3 regions of the Metabacillus herbersteinensis genome follow, and region 2 is predicted to be linked to each of the others. Evidence: predicted binding sites of a transcription regulator. Region 2 holds the regulator's gene; each other region holds the start of a gene.
What was found. The regulator LexA, encoded in region 2, represses DNA repair genes until DNA is damaged. The targets are predictions, from matches to a motif close to CGAACATATGTTCG.
Positions count from the first base shown of each region.

Region 1 (8,449 bases), on a different contig from region 2:
TTCAACTACCTCATACCACTCAGAACCCTCATTTTTTTGGTCTTTTACAGCAGCCAAGATACCTACATACTCTTCATCTGTTAATGGAGCTATAGTCAAGTCTCTCTCATACGGATAAAAGCATTGCTGAATCATTTTATAAAGAAATTTCTCTTCCACGAACCGTTCACCTCACCACGTTTCTGAAGGAGGGAGGTCGGAGTTATAAGAACCGTCCCTTTGCTTCTACAAAAAAAGGAAATAAAGAGTGTTTTGTTGAATAGAGATTAAAGAAGAAAACTGATCAAAAGTAAACAAATTAAAGTTTCCTGAAGAGTTCTAAAAACCTTTTCCAATTTTATAACAGAGAGGAGTGAGCTAAATGCAAAATAACCGAGCAAAGAAAATGTACGATTACCATGTTTGGGCTAACCAACAAGTGATCCAGCACTTGAAGCAACTACCTGATAGGGTTTATAACGAGACTGTTAAAAGTGTTTTCTCATCGATCTCAGATGTTCTGATTCACCTTTATGCAACAGACATTACCTGGTTGGAGACGATGAAAGGAAGCAGCTTCCATGATACTGTTAGAGAAGTTGAGCGTCGAAAGTCAGAAGCATCAGGGGCGTCGGTAGATGAACTAGAAGTGTTCTATGATGCTCTATCAAAGGAATTTTACAGCTTTCTTGCAGAGCAGCAAGATCCAGAACGAATCATCATTACTGAGCACCCTCAATATGGTCGTAGTGAGTTCATACTTGCCGATCTGATTCACCATGTAGTGAATCATGGAACCTACCATCGCGGAAATGTGACAGCGATGCTGCGTCAACAAGGTGAACGAGGTGTACCTACGGATTATGTGTTTTTTCTCTATTAAATAAATGATAACGTTTTGTGTTTATGCAAGAATAAGGCGCGAGAGATAAACAATGGAGTTGTAATTAGCAACTCCTATTTCTTATTGCGCTAAAGGTGCATGTTATTTTAAAGTATCCTGGGAATTTATTAAAATATTATTAAGATGTCGTTGTGCTATATTAAATAAGTATGGTCAAATTGAAAGGATCGTGATGTTATGTCTTTAAATCGAAAGTTTAAAAGATTACTAGCTTCCTCACTTGCTGTTGGGCTGATCTCTTCCCAATTTGCAATGCCTTCTTTTGCTGCGCCTAATGAAGATGCCAAAAAAACTGGTCCAAAAGATGCAACATTTAACCTGTCACTCATGCATACCAACGATACACATGCACGTTTAGATAACGTGGCAAAACGAGTTACGGCTATTAAAGAAGTACGTCAGGAAAAACCAAACGCATTGTTACTGGATGCTGGTGATGTGTTCTCTGGAACTCTCTTTTTTAATGAATTTAAGGGACAAGCTGATCTTGAGTTTATGAATTTGGTTGGTTATGACCTTATGACATTTGGAAATCACGAGTTCGACCTCGGATCCAGTCCTGAAGGCCATGAAGCGTTAGCCAATTTTGTAAAAAACGCAAATTTTCCATTTGTTAGTACGAATATTGACTTTTCTAATGATGATCACCTAAAAGGATTGTTTCATGACAAGACAAAAAACAATGCAAAAGATAGCAACATCTATTCAGGTGTTGTAAAAAAAGTAAACGGTGAGAAAGTAGGATTTATCGGTCTTACAACCGAAGAAACAGCTGAAATATCAAGCCCTGAAGGTATTGTGTTTGAAAATTATATTAAAGAGGCAGAAGAAGCGGTAAAAGCTTTGGAGCATCGAGGCATTAATAAGATCGTTGCGATTACTCACCTAGGGTTTGATGATAATCCAGCATATGATAATGATCTTGAACTAGCAAAACACGTAGAAGGGATCGATGTTATTGTTGGCGGCCACAGCCATACGCAGCTCAATAACGCTGTCGTTGTTTCTACTGACGAAAGAGGTAAAGCAAAAGATCCTACAGTTATCGTTCAAGCCTATCAATATAGTGAATTCTTAGGAACACTTGATGTTGAATTCAACAAAAAAGGGCAAGTGATCGGACAAGCAGGTCAACTGATTAATATATCCGCGAAAAGAGAAGATCCAGAAGCAGCCGAGTTACTTAAAAAGTATTCTAGTAAAATAGAAGAATTAAAAAACAAGCCAACTGGCGGCATTGCTGAAAAAGCACTAATGAACCCACGTACGAATGATGTTGGACCAAGTGTAAGAAACAGTGAAACAGAGTTAGGAAACCTCATCACCGATGGGATGCTGGATAAGGCAAAGATATTCAATGAGAATACGCTTATAGCCTTCCAAAACGGTGGCGGAATACGTGCCCCAATTGATCAAGGGGAGATCACGTTTGGAGATGTTTTGACGACACTTCCGTTTGGGAACACTCTTGCGTCAATAAAACTGTCCGGTACAGAAATTAAGTCTGCGCTCGAGCATAGCGTCAGCCAGGCTCCTAAAGAAAGCGGCGGTTTCCTTCACGTATCTGGTTTGAAATTCACGTACGATAGCACAAAGCCAGCTGGAAATCGAGTCGTTTCAATGGATGTTGAGACATCAGAGGGTGTATTTACTCCATTAGATCTGCAAAAAGAGTACGTTGTGGCAACTAATGCATTCACCGCAAAAGGTGGAGATGGGTTCACTGTATTCAGAAAAGCCTATGAAGAAGGTCGAGTCACAGACCTAGGATTTTCCGACTGGGAAAATCTGCGAGACTATGTGGCTAAGTTAGTAAATGTTAACCCTCAAATTGAAAAACGAATCGTTGATGTTACGAGACCATAATTTTATTTTAATACCTATCATGCAACTAGTAGATGACCTCGGATTGATCGAGGGCACTGAAAAACACAACCTATATTTTGGTGAAAAAGACCATCCCGATAGTTTTTTGGGTTGGTCTTTTTGTTGTGCGCCCAGCATGAATTTATGTCAATTATCTTTCCTTCGATGTGAGAACTATGGGAACATCAATGGTTCTAATTATCCTCTTTCTTCCTCACTAGATAGTGGTAGCTTTTTCATAGGAGATAAACTAAAGGTTCCTCTCTAACAATATCCCTACTTGTTCTGCCATGACTTGAGGTGAATAAGGCCTTTCATTCTTGAACCACCATTCCACTATCCCTACGTAAGACGTAACAATAAATTGAAGAACAACATCCTCATTTAATCCGCGATTTTTTCCTTTTGTTATATCGACTTCATCCTTGAACTCTTCAATGAGAAACTGATGGAACTGGCTACGAAAAGACGGGGCTCCTTTACTCGCTAACATCGTCGTGAAGAATAAATAATGACTTTCAAGGTATTCGAACCAGATCAAATTCGCATCTATAAAATCCATTTCAGATGCCGATTCGCACAATTCCCGTAGTTCGTTGATATGTTCTTCAATGAGTTTATCCAGCAGATCAAATTTATCCAAATAATGAAGATAGATGGTTCCGCGGCTAACATTAGCCCTGTCGGAAATATCCTGTATCGTAATGTCATCAAATTTTTTTTCAGTCATCAATTCAATCACAGCTTTTTTTATCGCTTCTTGAAATTTGCCTATTCTTCGATCCACTTTAGTACGATGCAACTGCAAATACTGATCGATTAGTCGTGGAGCGAGTTGCTTCAATCGCAAAAAAGCGTGGGGTTCCGCGCGTTCAAATCGCGCTTGCTTGGGTGCTACAGAAGGAACCGGTAACAGCTCCCATTATCGGTGCTACGAAAATTTCTCATCTCGAAGATGCGGTATCTGCTCTTTCAATTACGTTAACACCTGAAGAAATTGCGTTCCTGGAAGAGCCATATGTACCACACCCAATAGTTGGTTTTAAATAATTTAGTGCGACGACAACTTGATATAGTTTTAAAATTTATAACAGAAGTACAGCCGATTTTCTAAGTAGGAAGATCGGCTTTTTCTATACTGTGCCCTCCACCCCATATAGAACTCGAGCGTCAACGAATAGGATTTAAAGGATGGCTGCATTTTTGCTGCCTTGTCTCAACATCGCGACGGGATGTGAGACTTGCTCTTTCGTTTATTCCTCCTGATTAGTTACATACCCATACACAACATCTTCGACCACCTCATACCACTCAGAACCTTCATCTTTTTGGTCTTTTACAGCAGCCAAGATCCGTACATACTCTTCATCTGTTAGCGGATCTATAGCCAAATCGCGCTCATACTGATAAAAGCACTGCTGAATCATTTTATAAAGAAATTTTTCCTCCACGGACAGTTCACCTCACAACATTATTATATCAGGCACCACAGAAAAAACTACCATTGAAATCGAACGTATATTCCCTTACGATTATCGATATACTGTTATTGCGAACATATATTCTTATTTTAGGAAGGGAGACATGATTAGTGTGGATTACAATCAATTTCAAAAGCGGAAGATTCTTTGTATTGATATGAAGAGCTTTTACGCTAGCTGTGCCGCTGTCATGCTTGGACTTGATCCACTTACCTGCTATCTAGCGGTCGTTGGTGATACAGAGCGAAAGGGCAGCATTGTGCTTGCAGCTTCACCGCGGTTAAAAAAAGAATTTGGTATTAAAACTGGCTCACGAATGTTTGAAATTCCTAATGATCCTCGTATTCGACTCGTTAATCCGAGGATGGCGATGTACATTCGAATGTCGACTGAGCTAACAAAACTGTTTCATCGCTACGTTCCAAAGGAATCCATCCACACGTACAGTGTTGACGAAAGCTTCATCGAGGTCGACGGGGTTGAACATATATGGGGAGACGCACGAACCATTGCACAGAAAATTAGAAACGATATGGAACGGGAATTTCAGCTTCCGAGTGCAATTGGAATTGGGCCTAATATGCTGCTTGCAAAAATCTGTCTTGATACGGATGCAAAAAAAGTAGGGATCGCAGAATGGACCTATGACGACGTACAAGAAAAGCTTTGGAAGCTTGAACCACTGAGTGAGATGTGGGGAATTGGTAGTAGAGTGGAAAAAACGTTAAATCGTATGGGGATTTTTAATGTAGGACATCTTGCCAACTACCCATTGGAGTTGCTAGAAAAAAAGTTTGGCATTATGGGCAATCAACTCTATTACCACGCGTGGGGAGTTGATTTATCAGAAATCGGTGCGCCGATTATGGAGGGACAGATTAGCTTTGGGAAAAGTCAGATTCTGCTTCGCGACTACCCCGATCCTGAAGAAGTGAAGCATGTTATTTTAGAAATTTGTGAAGAAGTGGCAAGGAGAGCGCGTCAGCATCACAAGGTGGGGCGCACAATTAGTCTCGGAATTGGCTACAGCAAGGATGAATTTGGCGGAGGTTTTCATCGCGCAAAAACGATTGCTCAACCAACAAACATTACCATGGACCTTTACGAAACCTGTCTTCAGCTTTTTAGGCAGTTTTACACGAACAAAACAGTGCGTAAAATATCGGTAACCTTATCAAATATTGAAGAAGACTGTGAAATGCAGCTTGATTTATTTCAAGAAAATCGATTTAAACAGCGTACACTCGGATATGTGATGGACTCCATCCGTAGCAAATATGGATCAGACGCCGTCCTCAGAGCCGTTTCCTATACAAATGCAGGAACTGCTACACATCGTGCCAAGCTTGTTGGAGGTCATAAAGCGTAGCATTTTAAAACTATTGTAGGTGAACAAGCTACCAAAGCCAATTCCTAGAATACTGTATATGGAATTTATTCTAGGTCGAGGTGTGTACATGAGAGAAAAGAAGCAACATCAGTTCTTAAAATATATGGCTTTAGGAGATTCCCTAACAGTAGGGGTGGGGGCGTCTTTCTTAGCACCAGGATTTGTATCTAATTACGCGAGATTAACAGAGGCTGAACTAAATGCACGTGTATTTGTAGATGTATATGCAAGATCTGGAATTGAAACGGGAGAGGTACTTAAGATTGTTGAAAATCCGTGTCTTCACGAAAAAATTAAACATGCCAATATCATCACATTATCGGCCGGCGGAAACGACCTCATCAGTGCAAGTAAAGTATTTGCAGACACGGGATCAGATGCCGACCTACAAGAGTCATTAAAAGAATGCCGAGAAAATGTAGGCAACATCATCACAATTGTAAAAGAATTGAAAAAAGACTGTGGAGAGCCATACATGATTCGAATTCTAAATCTTTATAATCCACTCCCCGAACTACCACTTTCAGATAAATGGGTTCGTTTATTTAATCGACATCTAAATAGCTTTGACGATGGTTCCTTGATCAGAGTGGCTAACATTTATTCCATTTTCAAAGGAAGAGAAGATGAATTATTATCTAGAGATCGAATTCATCCAAACAATCGTGGATATGAAGAAATCGCTTATACTCTCTTGCAATTGGGGTATAAGGGAATTGATTGAGGATAAACACAGGGTATTTAAAAATAACTTATTCACATTGCTGAATAGGTTATTTTTTTGTTTAAGCCTGATTTCTCCTAATGAATTTTAAATGCCATGGTAAGAAATAAGCATAAGCAACGAAGTGAACAGGTGTTGACCACCATGTTTTCCAAAGCTTTAATTCCATTAATCCGACTTTAACTGTTACCCACTCTAAAATAAGGGATACAACAACAAATAGGACGACATAGAACCATTTCTTCTCTTGTGAATAGTAGTTTAAGTAGATTACTGATAAACATGAGGGTATGACACTAAACAGCAAAATTTCTGGTAATCCTTCTTTTTTTGGGTGTCCAATATCAAATATGTCTAAGGGCGCCGCTAATGTCATATCAACTGTCCAAACGATATATCCAATAAGGCTAAAAGTAATATAAATTTCCCTCCAACTTAACCTTTTAGGCATGAAAATCATAAATAACAATAATACCGAACCGAGAATAGCGGGATACCACCATCCCTGAGTTAAAGCGAAATCTGGTTGTTTCATAAAACTCCTCCATTCAGATCTTTTATTTATTATTAATCTTAAATGACTAGTTATTTATGCGAGGATTTGAAAACCAGGAGTCTCTTTTAAAAGATATACTATTGTTTGTTATTTGTTTATTTATAAAGAAAAATACATCTATTTTTGTACTAATATCAGAATTTATATAATTCTAGGATTCAGTTTGCATTTCTGAATCCAGCTCCAGCGCCTAGCCCCTCGAGGTCATAAGTCAATTCTAAATTGAAGGCAAAGAACGCCTTCTATTTAGAATCGCCTTATGCTTGTCGGGGCTGAACAAGGCGCTTGCGCTTTTTTTATAATTGATGTAATAATTCGAGGGAGTTCTCGACATTAATAATTAAACAGGGAATTTTTATTAAAGTTGCTAAGATGAACTTAACTTAATGATCCTTTTGTCCTATATGACATTTATCATGTTTTGGACATGACACATATGACTGCACAAAATGATGAAAACCCTTTATCATTTAAATTACCAATCAAAGAAGGGAATTACTGAAATGACAAAACAACTACAAAAAAACTTAAAAAAACAAGTAGCCCCTTATGAAAAATCAAATACAAAAGACAGTGTATGGCAACTCATAAACACGGTCATACCCTTTATTTTGTTATGGTTCCTTGCCTATCAGAGTCTGTCTATTTCTTTTTTTCTGACGTTAGCAATTGCTGTAGTAGCAGCTGGATTTATGACACGAACTTTCATTATCTTTCATGATTGTTGTCATCACTCTTTCTTTAAAAATCGACTTGCAAATAAAATTGTCGGAACAGTCACAGGGGTACTTACCTTTTTCCCTTATAGCCAATGGCAGCATGACCATTCCATTCACCACGCAACAAGCAGTAATTTAGACAAGCGTGGAACAGGTGATATTTGGATGCTTACGGTGGATGAATATTTAGCAGAATCTTTATCGCGTAGAATAGCCTATCGACTATACCGAAATCCGTTCGTTATGTTTGGTTTAGGTCCAATTTATGTATTCCTTATTAAAAATCGATTCAATAAAAAAGGTGCTAAGTCAAAAGAACGCATCAACACTTATATTACAAACATCTCAATCTTTGCTTTGATAGGTCTGCTTTGCTGGACAATTGGATGGGAAGCTTTTGTTTTAGTACAAGCTCCAATCTTTTTAATTGCAGGATCTGTTGGCATCTGGCTTTTTTACGTGCAGCATACCTTTGAGGATTCTTATTTTGAAGAAACTGCACAATGGGATTACGTGAAAGCAGCAGTAGAGGGAAGTTCATTTTACAAGCTCCCTAAATTTCTCCAATGGATGACAGGAAATATTGGTTACCATCATGTTCACCATTTAAGCCCAAGGGTGCCGAACTATAAACTTGAAGAGGCACATGTCAATACTCTACCATTACAAAACATACCAACGATTACGTTAGCAACAAGCTTGCAATCACTAAAGTTTCGTCTATGGGATGAACAAAACAGAAAGTTCGTAGGATATACAGAAATTAAGAATTTGGCTAAAATGAGAAGTAATAGTGTCAATTAACCACGAGGATCTATAAAAATAGCTTA
Region 1 is NZ_JBHLVO010000005.1:3,742-12,190, forward strand. Features, by position in the region: gene ACFFIX_RS08345 (YqzH family protein) at 1-159, opposite strand, end outside; gene ACFFIX_RS08350 (DinB family protein) at 362-862, shown strand; gene ACFFIX_RS08355 (bifunctional metallophosphatase/5'-nucleotidase) at 1,061-2,749, shown strand; gene ACFFIX_RS08360 (TetR/AcrR family transcriptional regulator) at 3,000-3,593, opposite strand; partial or broken gene ACFFIX_RS08365 (aldo/keto reductase) at 3,542-3,799, shown strand; gene ACFFIX_RS08370 (YqzH family protein) at 4,003-4,200, opposite strand; gene ACFFIX_RS08375 (Y-family DNA polymerase) at 4,334-5,599, shown strand; gene ACFFIX_RS08380 (GDSL-type esterase/lipase family protein) at 5,619-6,344, shown strand; gene ACFFIX_RS08385 (hypothetical protein) at 6,406-6,879, opposite strand; gene desA (Delta(5) desaturase DesA) at 7,404-8,423, shown strand.
Region 1: a site for LexA is predicted at 4,302-4,315, ahead of ACFFIX_RS08375 (Y-family DNA polymerase). Genes of this name have one in related genera too.

Region 2 (8,449 bases):
AGATATTTCTTCAATGTTATTACCATCTTCTACTCGTATAACTTGCCATCCGATTGCTTTGAAACGATCTTCTACATTTTCAGAAAAAGAACGATTTAGATCTCCATCAAGGGAAATATCGTTAGAATCATATAATACAACAAGTCGTCCTAGTTTTAAGTGTGCAGCAAGTGATGCCGCCTCTGCAGAAACACCTTCCATTAAATCTCCATCACCACAAATTGCATATGTAAAGTGATCAACAACTTTGAACGCTTCTCTATTATATGTACTAGCTAAATGACGCTCTGCCATCGCCATACCTACTGCCATAGCAACTCCTTGTCCAAGTGGACCTGTTGTAGCATCTACACCCGGTGTATGGCCGTATTCAGGATGTCCTGGAGTTATACTTCCCCATTGTCTAAATGACTTTAAATCATCCATTGACACATCATAACCAGATAAATGAAGCATACTGTATAAAAGCATAGAACCGTGTCCTGCAGATAAAACGAAACGATCTCGGTTAAACCAGTTTGGGTTTTCCGGGTTTTGATTCATATATTTTGTCCATAAAGTGTATGCCATTGGCGCTGCACCCATTGGCATTCCTGGATGTCCTGAATTTGCTTTTTCAATTGCATCAATTGATAAAGTACGTATTGTTGCTAATGAGAGTGATTCAATCGTATGTTCCATAAATAAATCATCCTTTCAGTTCATAACTGCTTCCTACTTTTTAATAATAGCGATACATCGAACAATGCACAACTATTTCCTATTGAAAAAAACCCATTTAATAGAAATGAAATTCAAGCACATCCCTTATGGGCCCTGGTACCAATAGTATGTACAAAAAAAGGAATACATCAAAAAGACGTATCCCTATTGTTAATGTAAATTTCGTTTCTTTTCATCTTTCAACTTCTGCGGTGTCACATCATTTCCTTTTGGATCAATTACAGTAACACCTTTAATCGTATTCTGCATGGATTTACGAAAAACTTGTAAATATTGTTGTCGAAGATCTTGTTGTTCATTCTGTTCAGCTTCAGTTAAACCAGTTTCTTTTGATTTACGAGATAACTCATTTATACGATCAAACTTTTCTTTAGGCAACATATGATGGTACTCCTTTCCTTAATACATTGCCATGTTACTAAAATCACTTTAAAAATACAACTATTCCGTTTCGTCTTCGTTTGATAGTCTGTATTCTTTGTACCTTCTATGAACGGTTGCTTTTGATACATGATAGCCAAAGCCACGAAGAGTTGCAGCTATTTCTGAAAAAGTTAATTTGTTTTGCCTTAATCGAATAATCTCAGAAATTGGAACCTCTATCCGTTCTTTTCCAGTTCCTAAATGCTGATTTTGAATATTTTTATGTGGTTTGTATCCCTTTTCGACAGCACGTCTCATTCCTCTTTTAATTTTCATATTATGTATTTTTCGTTGATATTCTTCTACTATACTAACAATTTCTAAAACCATTGAATCGGCCTCTGAAAGCTCCATTTTTCCCTGGTGGGTAATCGTATAGATCTTAACATTTTCTTTGAGTATGAAGTGAATAATTGCTACACGCGCATTACCTCTGCCTAGCCTAGTTTCATCTTGAACTAGAACAAAGTCTACCGTTTTCTCTTTGATTATATCTAACAATTGAAAGATCCCTTCGCGCTCTATCTCGTATCCGCTTGCTTGCTCAGAAATAATATCAGCAATCGAAAGGTTATAATCTTGGGCCAGCTTTAAGAGTTCTTCTTTCTGTCTCTCTAAGGAAGTCTCCTGAGATTCTTTTTTTGTGCTAACTCGACAATATATAACAGCTGTTAATTTTTTATTACTCATGATGCTTATTCATCGCTCGCTAAGTTATTAAAAAACTGTTTTTTATCAATTGGAACGAACACAACTTCACCTGGTTTAATAACTGAAGTGGCTAAATTATTTTTATCTTGGATCCATTTTACAAATTCTTGTTTAGGGATTGAAGCATGCTCTTCATATTTTTCTGCGATGCTCCACAAACTCTCCCCCTCTTCAATTTCAACTTGATGAAAGTTTTCAAGTGTGTCTTCCTTCCCGGTATATGTAATCGCAAATGCAAATACTATGATTACTACAAAAAATGATAGTATATAAGACAATGATTCTCTTTTCATTAATTTCACCTCATACAGAATGTTTGTTCGTAACTTATAAGATCAGTATAATACGAACGATTGTTCTAGTCAACTGTTTTATTCGAACTTATGTTTGTATATTGAGGAAAATCATGCTATAATCTACATAAATTACTTGAAACCGAGGTGTGCAAATGATAAAACTATCAAAAAGACAGCAAGATATATTAAACTTCATTAAAGATGAGGTTCAGAAAAAAGGATATCCACCTTCCGTTCGTGAAATAGGGGAAGCGGTCGGCCTTGCTTCTAGCTCTACTGTTCATGGTCACCTTGCTAGACTTGAAAGTAAAGGACTTATTCGCCGCGACCCTACTAAACCAAGAGCAATTGAGATTCTAGAAGACGATCAATTGAGTCATATTCCAAAAAGCAAGGTTATAAACGTACCTATAATCGGAAAGGTAACAGCTGGTTTACCTATTACTGCAATTGAAAACGTGGAGGAATATTTTCCTCTTCCTGAAAGCTTTGCAAGTGCCGATGAACAAATCTTTATGCTTGAAATCATGGGAGAAAGTATGATTGAAGCTGGTATATTAGATGGAGACATGGTTATTGTAAGGCAGCAACAGACTGCAAATAATGGGGATATAGTTGTTGCAATGACAGAAGATGATGAAGCGACAGTAAAAAGATTCTTTAAAGAGCGCGATTTTATTCGACTACAACCTGAAAACTCAACAATGGAGCCAATAATTCTTCGTAATGTTTCAATCTTAGGGAAAGTTGTCGGCGTTTATCGTTCTATACATTAATAGTTGCTTGTCATTCACATGGCAAGCTTTTTTTGTATAAATTTTTTCTTAGTCACTCACCCTTTCTAGAAAAAAATGCTTTCTAAGTTTGAATGCATGACTAACGGGTATAACTCTTAATAACTATTTTCTAAAAAGAGGGAAAACTATGGAAGATAATCAATCTACTTTAATAAGAGGTGTTTGTCAGTTTGTTTTTCCTATTTCATTAATAGGGTTCAATCATGAAGAACTATCATTTAATTTAGAAAAAGAGGGATTTAAGTTCTTTTCGTTGAAAAATAGTGACCATGAGTCAGAATTTTACGGAACAAGAACAAATGTTCCACATAGCGATAATGAGCATTATTTCCTTCCGTATATTGAAAATATACTTTTTCAAGACTCATTTCATGCATTTTCTCTAAATAGATTTTCTAAAATGATATCTAATCAGTGTACATTAATCACGCCCGTACATACGATTCCATTTTCTATCCTTTCTATTGATTTGATAATTTGTCCTTTTAACATTGGCTTGATTACAGTCCGTACTGAACTACCAGCTAACATTCCATATCTTGTTGCCTTAGATTTTATGAATCACTTTCGAGTATTAGCGCCTAAAATAACTGATCAAAAAGGGACAATTCTTACTTATAATGAAAAAACGTTTAGTGAAATGAAGAAATTCATATTAGATGAGCTTTGCCCTGGTATCATTCCTTATTTAAACGACGATGAGCGAAATACAACCAACGGAAGTCTTCCTTACTTCGTCGATGAACGTATGTTCGTGTCAGGGTATTTATTACAGCCGAATTCTACTACGATTGATGAATACCAATTATTTAAGGTTTCTCATCTAAATTCTTATGATGACAGCGGAAATGAATACATTTCTGCTAGTAATCCAGATTATATTAGTGAGCATATAAAAAATCATTCATATGATCGCTGGGCCCCTAATACATATTACGTGACAAGTGATCACACATTCACTTGTGTGTCAAAAGATGAAAAGAACTCTAAACAGTTGCTAAATAATATGTATGGACCTCACTATTACAATTTACTTTTACATTTATTTTATAAAATTGTTTTACTCAAGCTCTCTTATGATTATTCAAAACTTGACATCGATCGGAAAGAGCAAAAAATCGAAGACTTAATTCGATCGATTACAAATTTTTCAGCAAAGTTTATTTTCTTTGAAATAAGTAGCAGAACAGAAGGTCAAGAAATTTCCAATTGTTTAAAGCAAACGTTTAAAATTGAACCTCTTTTTGATGAAGTTAAAAATACATTAAATAGGTTATATCAAAATCAAGAGAGGCTCATTGATAAGCGAAAAAACCAGTTGTTACTTATCTTAACGATTTACACAGTGATATCAGGTATTTACGGAATGAATTTAGTGGTTGAAGATTGGAAGGGAAATATCGATTGGAGTAAGTTACTACAGTACTCTGTATTTGAATACATTTCTCTATTCATTGCGATCAGCGGTATTACAGTTGGTTTCCTTTTAGGATTAATTGCACTTTATAAAATGGCGAAAGAGTATTACTTTAAAGAGAAAAAAAATAATTAGTTCCAGTTTCAATAAGGAAATCATCGGAATTTGTTTTATGATGAGTTCAACCATTTTTTACCTGTACTATAATTATCTCCCTACTCGATCTTTAGTGGGGATTTTTTATTTTGTCAAGGGTCACTCTAAGTAACAAATAAGGCTCTTATTACATCGACTAAATCGGAAAAGAAAGTAAAAAAAGCGCAAACGCCTTGGTCAGCCTTAGACATAGCATAAGGCGATTCAAGGGTAGGCGGCGTTCTTTGCCTTCAATTTAGAATTGACTTAATGACCCTGATAGGCAGTCAAAAGCGCGACGTCAATCGCCATGACTGCACTAGCATGTCCTGTGCGTCAGGGCTAGGCGCTGGAGCTGGACTTCCGAAACGCTTACTGTGTCTTAGAATTATATAAATTCTGACAGTAAAAAAAGGACTCAGAATTGAGTCCTTTTCCTTTTGTTTAATTAAGCTTTGTTAACGTTAACTGCTTGAAGTCCACGTTGTCCTTGCTCAGTGTCAAAAGTTACTTTTTGACCTTCGTCTAAAGATTTAAAGCCTTCGCCTTGGATAGCTGAGAAATGTACGAATACATCTTCTCCTCCTTCGATTTCGATAAAGCCGAATCCTTTTTCTGCGTTAAACCATTTTACTGTACCTTGTTGCATAGTATTTCCTCCTGTGTGGTTAAAACCACGATTTATTACTATCCTTGCTCTACAGATATCAAAGGCGAAAAGTTTAAACACTTGTTCTTTCCTCACATACCTAACAAAAATAATTCTTATTAAACATAACAGATATTCTAAAAATAAGCAAATTATTTCAGTAAATAAATTAAAAAAAGTGGTGGGGAATTTTACTTCCCACCACAATTTAAGAGGTTTTTCAGGTATAGGCTTTTAAATCAAGCCTTAAAAAGTTGATAAATACTGCTCTCTTTCCCATGGGTGAACTTGAGTACGGAACATATCCCATTCTATTTCTTTTGCTTCAATAAAGTGTTCAAATAAATGTTCACCCAATGCGTTTACGATTACTTGATCCGTTTTTAAGTTATCTAGTGCATGAGCCAGTGTTGATGGTAAGTCGACGATTCCACTCTCTACACGCTCTTCTTTAGACATTACATAGATATTTCGGTCAATTGGCTTTGGAGCTTCTAATTGATTTTTAATGCCGTCTAGTCCTGCTGCGAGAAGAACCGCCATAGCTAGGTAAGGATTTGCTGCTGGGTCTACACTTCGAACTTCTACACGTGTGCTGATTCCACGAGATGCAGGGATACGAATGAGTGGACTTCTATTTTGAGCTGACCAAGCTACGTAACATGGAGCCTCATAACCTGGAACAAGACGTTTGTATGAATTAACAGTTGGGTTAGTTACAGCTGTGAAATTCGGTGCGTGCTTAATAATACCCGCGATGAATTGTCTAGCTGTTTCACTTAATTCTAAATTACTGTTTGTGTCATAAAATGCATTTTCACCATTACGGAATAATGAAAGGTTCATGTGCATACCAGATCCATTAACACCGAACAAAGGTTTTGGCATGAACGTCGCGTGTAATCCATGTTTACGAGCAATTGTTTTTACTACTAATTTAAACGTTTGAATATCATCACATGCTCTCATTGCGCCAGCATATTTAAAATCAATTTCGTGTTGCCCTGGAGCTACCTCATGGTGAGAAGCTTCAACCTCAAAGCCCATTTCTTCTAATTCTAAAACGATATCACGTCGGCAGTTTTCACCTAAGTCTGTTGGAGCTAAGTCAAAATATCCACCTTTGTCATTTAACTCTAACGTAGGCTCGCCGTTTTGATCTAATTTAAACAAGAAGAATTCAGGTTCTGGTCCAAGGTTAAAATCTGTAAACCCTAGTTCCTCCATCTCACTTAAAAGACGTCGTAAGTTGTTACGAGGATCCCCTTCAAATGGAGTTCCATCTGGGTTGTAGATGTCACAAATAAAACGAGCTACCATTCCTTTTTCTGCAGTCCATGGGAAAATTACAAAGGTATCAATATCGGGAAATAAGTACATATCAGACTCTTCAATTCGTACAAATCCTTCAATTGAAGATCCGTCAAACATCATTTTGTTATCAAGAGCTTTTCCAAGTTGACTAACAGGTATTTCAACGTTCTTAATTGTTCCTAAGATATCCGTGAACTGTAAACGAATATACTTTACGTTATTTTCTTTAACTAAACTAAGAATGTCTTCTCGTGTGTACTTTGCCATTTGTAAAATCTCCTCCAGAAAATGATTATATTTTTTAAAAGTATTGCTAACAATTAGTGGAAAAACCTAGACATATCTCCTTGCCTTAATGTTGGCTTTTGAAATTTACCAGCCTGAATTAGCTCAGATTTAAGTAGTTTCCTCAGCTCACCATCAGTTAAATCGGGCTTTTCAACCTTTTTAGGTTGCTCAGGATTTGGATAGGTTGCTGATGCTTCTTTTCGTGCGAATATTTGCTTTATTCCGGCTAAATTGACACCTTGTTCAATAAAGCTTCTAATTTCTAAAAGTATATCCACATCATTAAACGAAAAAAGTCTTCTATTTCCTTCAGTTCTTGCAGGGAACACGAGCTCATTTTCTTCGTAATAGCGGATTTGTCTAGCAGAGAGTTCAGTAAGCTGCATGACAATCCCCATAGGAAATAAGGGCATTGAGCGTCGAATATTGTCACTCATGTTATTCCCTCCTTTGTTTAACATACTCTTATTATATTCAATGTAACATTATGTGTCAATACATGTTAGAAAATATAACATTGTTTTAATAAAATTAAATTGAAAGGTTTGTCCACATCTTTCTATATCTTAATCAAGCCTTTTGATAACAGATGATCTATTGCTAAACAAATTGCTATTTTCACATGTGAATACGTTAGTCCACCTTGAACATACGCAACATAGGGAGCTCTAATTGGTCCATCAGCTGTTAATTCAATACTTGCACCTTGAATAAACGTTCCTGCAGCCATTATGACATCATCCTCATATCCAGGCATGTAACTTGGATAAGGAGTGACATGAGAGTTAATAGGTGAAGCAAATTGGATGGCCTGACAGAATGCAATCATACTTGTAGGATTATCAAATTGAACAGATTGAATTAAGTCTGTTCTCGTACTATCCCAGCTAGGATTCGTATTCATTCCTAGTTTTTCAAGGATGGAAGCAGTAAATACAGCTCCTTTTAGCGCTTGACCTACAACGTGTGGAGCTAGGAAAAAACCTTGATACATTTCCTGTAGACTATATAGTGAGGCTCCCGCTTCTGAACCAATTCCAGGGGATGTCATGCGGAAGGAGCAGGCTTCCACTAGATTTTTCTTTCCTACGATGTAACCACCAGTTTTCGCAAGTCCACCACCGGGATTTTTAATTAGCGAGCCTGCCATCAAGTCTGCTCCTACATGACACGGCTCTAATGATTCAACAAATTCCCCATAACAGTTATCAACGAAGACAATTACATCTTCTTTCACAGACTTTACAAACTCAATCATTTCTTTAATTTCAGAAATTGTAAAGGACGGACGCGTAGCATATCCTTTTGAACGTTGAATGCCAATCACTTTTGTTTTCTCTGAAATAGCTAATTTTACGTCCTCAAAGTCAACAGAACCATTCTCCAAAAGATCAATAGTCTTGTATCCGATTCCGAATTCTTTTAGAGAACCGACACCACTCCCTCTAATACCGACTATCTCTTCAAGGGTATCATAAGGTTTCCCTGTTATGTAGACTAGCTCTTCCCCTGGTCTTAGCACACCGAATAATGCGATTGAAATCGCATGTGTACCAGAAATAATTTGTGTCCTTACTAAGCCAGTTTCTCCTCCGAACACATCAGCATAAATTTGTTCTAATGTATCGCGTCCACGATCATCATAACCGTATCCCGTAGTCGGAATAAAATGAGAATCGCTCACTCTGTGACTTTG
Region 2 is NZ_JBHLVO010000004.1:278,224-286,672, reverse strand. Features, by position in the region: gene tkt (transketolase) at 1-681, opposite strand, end outside; gene ACFFIX_RS08255 (DUF896 domain-containing protein) at 874-1,104, opposite strand; gene ACFFIX_RS08250 (YneB family resolvase-like protein) at 1,165-1,836, opposite strand; gene yneA (cell division suppressor protein YneA) at 1,842-2,150, opposite strand; gene lexA (transcriptional repressor LexA) at 2,306-2,929, shown strand; gene ACFFIX_RS08235 (magnesium transporter CorA family protein) at 3,078-4,502, shown strand; gene ACFFIX_RS08230 (cold-shock protein) at 4,951-5,151, opposite strand; gene glnA (type I glutamate--ammonia ligase) at 5,398-6,732, opposite strand; gene ACFFIX_RS08220 (MerR family transcriptional regulator) at 6,786-7,190, opposite strand; gene ACFFIX_RS08215 (methionine gamma-lyase family protein) at 7,313-8,449, opposite strand, start outside.

Region 3 (8,449 bases), on a different contig from region 2:
AGGTGGTGCTTTCGATGATTTCTAACCAACAATCTTTGAATCTCAGTCCCTTTATGGCAATCTACGATCTTGTCGTGCCAAAGGATAATATGCTTCGTCAAATCAATGAATTAGTTGATTTTTCCTTTATATATGAAGAATTGCAGAATAAATATTGCCTCGATAACGGTCGCAATGCTGTGCCGCCTATTCGCATGTTCAAATATTTACTGCTTAAATCCATTTTTGATCTTTCGGATGTGGATATCGTCGAGCGTTCTAAATACGATATGTCCTTCAAATATTTTCTCGACATGGCGCCAGAAGATACGGTTATTAACCCGAGTTCCCTAACGAAATTCCGTAAGATCCGTCTAAAAGATGTGGGCTTATTAGACATGCTTATTCAAAAAACAGTTGAAATCTCACTTGAAAAAGAACTCATCCAAAGTAAATCTATCATTGTCGATGCTACACATACAAAAGCACGCTATAATCAAAAATCACCGAAAGAATTTCTTATGGAGAAATCCAAGTTACTTCGTAAAAGCGTTTATCAAGTTGATGAAAAGATGAAAGAAAAATTCCCACCAAAATCAACGACGGATGAACTATCAGATGAGATAACGTATTGTCAAAAAGTTATTCAAACCGTTGAAAATGAAGAGGCGATCCGTAACTATCCTAACGTCAAAGAAAAACTCCACTACTTAAAAGAAATTGTCGAAGATTATGAAGAACACCTGGCCTTTTCGGAAGATCCAGATGCACGTGTGGGGCACAAAACGGTTGATTCCTCTTTCTTTGGTTATAAAACACATATCGCAATGAATGAAGAACGTATTATTACGGCTGCAGTTATTACTACAGGTGAAAAAAATGATGGAAAACAACTTCAAACATTGATAGAAAAAAGCCACGAAACTGGGATGGAAATTGATACAATCATTGGAGACACAGCCTATTCAGAAAAAGATAACATTCAATATGCGAATAAAAACAAATTACAATTGGTGTCAAAACTAAATCCCAATATCACATACGGCACACGTAAAAAAGAAGATGAATTTGAGTTTAATAAAGATGCAGGCATGTACGTATGTAAGGCTGGCCATATGGCGATTAGTAAAGCACGTACAGGAAAAAAAGGAAAGAACAATAATCAAAAACTCACCTATAACTTTGATATTGAAAAGTGTAAAATTTGTCCTTTCAAAGATGGATGTTATAAAGAAGGCGCTAAAAGCAAGAGTTATTCTGTCACAATTAAATCTGCAGAACACCAGGAACAAATCCAATTTCAAGAAAGTGAGGCGTTCAAAGAAAAAGCGATAGAACGCTATAAAATTGAAGCGAAAAATAGTGAACTGAAACATAGACACGGGTACGATGTTGCATCGTCCACGGGTCTCGTTGGCATGCATTTACAAGGAGCGATGGTCATATTTGCCGTCAATCTGAAACGAATTATGACACTCATGAAAGAAACAAAGTAAAAAGAAACATAAAGAAAGGCGACCTTCCGTTCAAAGTTGAACAAAAAGTCGCCTTTTTAGCTTTACATCCGCTTTATTAATTAAAAACGCAAGTTTTTCAGTGGCCTCGTTCAATACAGAAATCACCTTCTCCAAGTGGCATGACCTTTTTTAAAAATGTCCTTTACAAAGGGTACACTTTAATAACTGGTTGACCTTATAATACGAAAGTATATGGTGGTAAATACAAAGTTTCAATTAACAGTAATGGGCATGTAAGTAGTGCATATCCTGTTAAGTAAGAAGGTGAATAAATATGAAAGAATGCTTAGAATTTAAGAGTTATGTTTCTAATTATGTTCCAGAGCTAGGTTATTTAACGAAGGAAGAAATTAAATTTCTTCCGATTGACCACTCGTTAGCGGAATTAGCTGCCCAAAAGGTATTAGATTACGAACAGAATGAGTATTTACCCGGATATATTAAGGTTACGTATGGTCAGCACAGTATACTATCCGATCAACATGAAACGGACGATTTATTGGATACATGGGATGGTTTATCTTACATTGTAAAGAATCAAGCAACTGAAGATAAGTATCCAATCACCCTTTTAGGATATCCTATTGATGTGTTCATCCTAAAAAAACAGAAACAATTTTACTTCGAAATCAATAATGGTAAAATGGTAAAGAGATCACTAAGTATTCCAAAAGAGGAGTTATTAAAATCAATCCTCAAAGGTTATAGAGATTTTATTGATTTTTGTAAAAAAGAAAGCTTGACTTTTGGCGAAGACACCGTTTACAACTCGTCTTTAAAAACTTTGAATAACATCAATAATATGGAAAAAATGAAGAATAAAAAATAAAATAATTCTTATCGTCCTTTAAGATGGACTAAAGACAGTTTTTTCTTTATTCGACTAAAAAGGTTTCTCAGTATTATTTAAATATACTGGAAACCTTTTTTATTAATACTAGAAAAGGATTCTTTATGGTATGGTTAAAAATTTGGAAAAATATACTAATTCTCACATTCACATAAAAGTACTTAATTATTTGAATTTAGGAAATCCCAAGCTCCGTAATCTTTATCAATTAAATCCTTGTTTCAGTATATTTGTGTCAATCTTTAAGTAGTTTTGTGACACTCGTCAAGAGAGGGAGGATGGGTTAACCCTCCTCTTTTTTGTATAAATCGCGTTAAATGACAATTTAACGAAGATTAAAGGTAGTAATAAGAATATCTGTTTGGTATAATAAAAGGACTAGAAATTATCGCTAGTCCTTTTATTGGTATGGACAATACGCACTACTAATTAAAAATAATCAGCGCGGTGAGTAATTCTCTCTAAGCAATACATAACGTGTCGCAAGTTTATGGGCGCAACAAGATATGTATTACATAATTAAGTATCTGTTTTATGCCTGGCTAACGAAATGAAGGAACTCGGGCAGGCATTCGCTCAGCACCAAGTTCCTTCTATTTCTTCTCATTTATTAGTATGACCTTATAATAACAAATAAATTTAATGTTCGCAAGGAGATATCATTTATGATTGCTAAATTAAATAACTCAATCCTCAAGAATGTTTATAATCTTTCCACTGACTCACAGTGCCTATTTGTACAAAAATGGAGTGAAATGTTTTTTTATAAGACGATAAATACATACCAATTTAGACTTAGAAATGCACATACAATTTTAATTGAAACAAAACAAGTATTACAACTGATAAGAGAAGAACAAAATATATCAGCCTCTAACCTTAAAGATCTAACCTTAGAATCCAAAAAGCTTTTAGAGAAAGACTTGTGCTTTAGAAAACATTATAAAGACTTACTCCCCACTCTTCTGAAAGGATTAAAAATTAATTCAACTGATAAAAATGATCTTCTACAACTGGAATACAGACTAAATAATGCTCTTAGATTTATATCAAATACTTACTTACAAAACTTAATAAAGGACTTAGAGATTGCAATAATCTCTAATGATTTTTATCAGGTAGAACACTATTCAGAAATCCTTGCTAGTGAATTGATCCATTTAGGATGGTCACCTAGAAGTCTTTCACGTTTAATAAAATTGTATTTTTTGTCTAATACTTATAAGTATCTAACATTTGAAGAAAAATGGGAAAAGTTTATAAGCTCTACTACATCAAACACTGGTATTTTTCATTGTTATTTTAAACTGAGTAGAAACCAATCAGACTATTTAAGTAAATTAAAGGCTTCAGATTTAAGAGTAGTAAATGGTGAAGAAATACTTAGAACATTTGTTAGTATAAATTCACATATTCAAGAGGATGCTTTTTACATAGTTGAAAATACTGAAGCATATTATGAAGACATCCACTCAGCGGTAGAAAAATGTAGATACCAGCTTGCTATAAGACAGTCAGTACTATCTTATTTTAATATCGAATTGGAGAATTTTGATAATGCACTTGTAGTGTTTCCAAATGAAGATAAAATCGTTGATTATACTTTAGAACAAGGTACTGATTTAGAAGTTGAAACGGATAATGATGATATTCAATCTATAATAAATCTTCTAAATCAAGACAAAATTTTACCCCGAGATAACAGGAGATTAATAAATTTTTTCAGACAGTATGACCTATCGATAAAAGCTATTTCCCTTGAAACAATCTATTCTAATTTATGGAGTTCTGTTGAATCCCTTTTAGTTACCGGGCATCATGGGTCTAATATTGAACATATTAAAAAAATTATCCCTTCAATAATGTGCAGTAGGTATGTTCAAAATTTGTTCAAAAATTTTCTTTATGATTGTTATCGCGCTGGGGTTAAACCGATTATAAAAGGTAAACAGATAAAAACTGAAGATTTTAATTCTCTAAATGATGTTTTCGAAATGCTTACTGATGAATCTGAATCTATTAACTTTCTTAGTTCACTTAATGACTATACCCTACTTAAACAACGAGCAGCTGAACTTTCAAATGAACTAATGAACAGTGAAACATTAAAAGATTTAATGACAAATCACTATAATACGGTTACATGGCAAATTCAAAGACTTTATCGAGTAAGAAATAATTTAGTTCATTCTGCAAAAGCTGAAAGAGATATTAATTTATTAATTGAACACTTACACTTTTATATAAGATCTACAATAAATGAGCTTATTTTTAGATTAAATAATAATGATTTTAATAGTTTGGGTGATTTATATCTTGCTATAGAAGACAATTACTATACGTTAATTGAAGTCTTAAAGAATAATATAAGTAATTCTAAAAAAGGTAGTATACAAAAATTTGATTCTGAACTAATATTTACAGGCGCTATTTTTGGATACAAATGACCTTAAATCATGACTATTGTTTAAACCGCTCTTTTACAAGCAGAAATCAAATCATACTTAAATATGGATTATTAGGGAATACATGGTTTCTATATCGATAGAAAAATTTATTAAAAGCTATCTAAAAAATAACAAAGATGTAAATACAAATGAAATAAAAAAAGCTTTAAAAGGTTCAGTTAAGGATAAGGAAAATGGGACAACGTGTATGAAATGTGGAAATCCAATATGGTCTATTGGTAAAGCTATAGTTGGTTGGAACGGTTGTTTTACTTGTATTACTGGGGAAACAGAGCATGATGATGATTATGAGATTAATGAGGTAAATTTTTAATTATAAATACGATCCTCTCCTCAACCTACACGAAATTTAAAGTTGGTGATTTGTATTGCTAGAACAACACATTGAAATTAACGAATCTGTGATAAGTAAACAATATCCTATATTACGTGACTTCACACTCCACTACTCTTACTATAAAATACTTATCGTAAATTCAAAAAAGCTAAAAGGTTCCGATGTTTTTTGGACCTATACAACCACTAGTCACCTGGCTTATGCAGTACCATTATGGTGCATGGTATTTGGTGCTAAATCCAATGATACGCATTGGAAACATGCTATTAATAGTGAGGAGCTAGTAAATAACTTTCGGGATGGTTTATTATGTCATCTTGGTATGACCAGTGAAGAATGGTTTGAATATTGGAATCAAATTATCGATTTTAGAAATAAGTTCCTTTCTCATAGAGAGTTAAAAAAATTCAACAAAAATGTCCCTTTTTTTCAAAAAGCTCAAGAAGCTGTTTTCTATTACGATAAATGGCTACGGGAGGTTTCACCCCGCAACGGTATAATGATTGAATTCGACACCTTAAAACAACTTGCAGATCAGTATTTAAAGGATGTCGAGGAAACCACTTTACCGATCATTACATAATTATCAAACAAAGAACAAATGTTCGTTAAAATTATATTTAATGTGAAATTCGACAAAAAAACGACAGGAGACAATAATGAATGGCTTCTCAATCACTAGAACAACAGAAACATGAAAAAAGATTAGAAAATCATCTTAATGAGTTTCCTAAATATGTAATCGAGTATGTTCAAGCACAAAAAAGAAAAAAACGTTCCCCCTCTACCCTTCTTGGCTATTTACATGACTATAAGAAGTTCTTCTTATACCTGCTTCAAGAAGGTATAGCGGATTGCGAAACTATTAAGGATATCCCCTACTCTCTCTTAGAGAAATTAAGGAAAGATCAACTTGAGTTTTACATAGATTTTTTGAGAGAAGAAAAGATTGAAGTTCGTAAAGGAGTTAAAAAAAATAGATCTAATGAGGCTATTAACCGAAATATTTCAGCTCTCACCTCTCTCTTTAACTATTTAACTACGGAAACTGAAAATAAAGAAGGCGAATGCTACTTTTATCGAAATGTTATGAGTAAAATAAAAATTGCTAGAAACTCAGAATCTGCAAGCAGACGTTCCAAGAATATGAGTTCGAAAATTCTACACGATAGCTCTATTACTGACTTTTTACATTTTGTAAAGAATATATATCAACAGGAAATTGATGGTAAGCAAAAATCACGATTTACCAAGAATAAGGAACGCGACATTGCTATTCTATCTTTATTCTTAGGGACAGGACTAAGGGTTAGTGAATTGGCCAGCTTAACACTAGATGCAATTGATTTTAATGAATGTCAGATTGATGTTGTTAGAAAAGGGGGTAAAGAAGATACGGTTGAGATTCTAAAAGACTCCTTAGAGGATTTAGAAGCCTATTTAGGCGTTAGGAATGCAAAGTACAAGGCTAAGTCTCAAGACTATTATGTCTTTGTGACGAACTACCAGGGATCGGTTAAACCTATCTCCGTTCGTGCAATACAGAACCTAGTGGAACGATATTCTAAAGCTTTTAATAAAGGGCAACGTTCATTAAGTCCTCATAAACTTCGTCATTCATTTGCTGGGGAACATTTAAAGAATAGCAGTGGCAATATTGTTCTGTTACGAGATCAATTAGGACACAATTCTATTGAAACAACCGCCTTATATACAAATCTAGATCGTAAAGAACATAAGAAAGTTATGAAGAATATGACAGAGTCTAGGAAAAAATAAAATGGGGGTTTTAGTATAGTCTGGAAATTGAAGATAGTTACAATTCCTTTGGTGCTTTCTAAGGTTTCAAACACCTAATTTAAGTAACTAAACACCTAGAGCGATAACCATAAATAGGTTACCGCTTTTTTCATTTTCGTACATCCAACTTATATAATAATTCCTCAAAATCACTCGCAGCATCTTCAATTACGATCCAATAATGATCGTCTTCGAGGCTTGTAAGAAAATAATACTTATTTAGAAAGCTATTGATACACTCTCTTTTTACTACATCGTTACAGTTTATATAATAGGGTGATAACGCTGAGCTAAAGGCTGCTAAACCGCAATTATTCATAATTCCTTCTACCTCAATAATTCCTCCTAAATGAGTTGCATTTGAATCTCCTAATTTATTATGATCTCCTTCAGGACGTAACCACTTTTTTTCAACGGATCCTATGCACTCTTTAACCAGTGTTTCTATTTTTAATGAAATTTCTAATCTTCTCAAAATATATTACCTCTCTCATTTAATAGAAGTATTTTTTTAGTTAATATCCGATCAATACAATATAAAGCTTTCCTTTAATTACGAACGTGAGTTCCTGTATAGTTGAGCTATTACTTATGAAAGATGGTGTTTTAAATGTTAAGAGATAGAAAACTGATTAAGTATCAACCGTTCCTTATACCTGAACACAAAGCTCTATTATCTATAGTGGACAAAGAAATAAATGAACATAAAAAAAAACCCGATCTAGATGAAAACAAATTAGATGAATTTAACGAATTAGTCTCATATGCCATGAGTGAAAATAAAGAATTACTCTTTACTTATTATAAAGATTATAATTTCCATTTATTAATTGGATTTGTCCATTATGCTGATCCTGTTCTTCTCACATTGCGCATATTAGATAAATTTGATTCTCGGACAGACTTGAACCTTAAAGATATAGTGGATATTAGACTCAACTAATAGGAACCAGGTATGCCTAAGTATGTTCCCATTTTCTTGGTGACATAATTCCTTAATGCAGCATTAAAAAAATGGAACTGAGCATTGTAACCTCTTACGTAATATTTATATTCAATAAAGTCCTCGTTAATCGGTATTCCGCTTAGTACCTTAATACCCTGTTCTTTCATTTTTGCTTTGGTTATAGTTAAGTCCCTTCTAACTTCTTTTAGAATACTCTCAAGTAAGTTATTGTACGGTTCGTAGAGCTTAACTGGTGCTTCATGAAATGTCTTGAGGTCATCTTCTATTTGTTCAATTAAGATGCCTAATAATATGTAGTCAGTTGCTATGTCCTTTTCTTCTTCTGATATCATCTGCTTCCTCCCTACAAATATTAGTGATACCAGCATAATTTAATTCATCTCTACTTATCGGAGTTGGTCGTTCTTTTTTTCACCCACTATAATTATACACAAATTAAAAATAGAGTCTGCACTAATGCAAGACTCTAATGTTTTCTACTTTATGATACCCACTCTACAAATGATGGGATTCGAAGTTTCCCGTTTTTCG
Region 3 is NZ_JBHLVO010000024.1:199-8,647, forward strand. Features, by position in the region: gene ACFFIX_RS20340 (IS1182 family transposase) at 15-1,475, shown strand; gene ACFFIX_RS20345 (hypothetical protein) at 1,771-2,325, shown strand; gene ACFFIX_RS20350 (hypothetical protein) at 3,012-4,793, shown strand; gene ACFFIX_RS20355 (hypothetical protein) at 4,876-5,127, shown strand; gene ACFFIX_RS20360 (hypothetical protein) at 5,183-5,734, shown strand; gene xerS (tyrosine recombinase XerS) at 5,815-6,930, shown strand; gene ACFFIX_RS20370 (hypothetical protein) at 7,061-7,426, opposite strand; gene ACFFIX_RS20375 (YolD-like family protein) at 7,562-7,894, shown strand; gene ACFFIX_RS20380 (YhjD family protein) at 7,891-8,250, opposite strand; gene ACFFIX_RS20385 (ATP-dependent DNA ligase) at 8,400-8,449, opposite strand, start outside.
Region 3: a site for LexA is predicted at 7,508-7,521, ahead of ACFFIX_RS20375 (YolD-like family protein). Genes of this name have one in related genera too.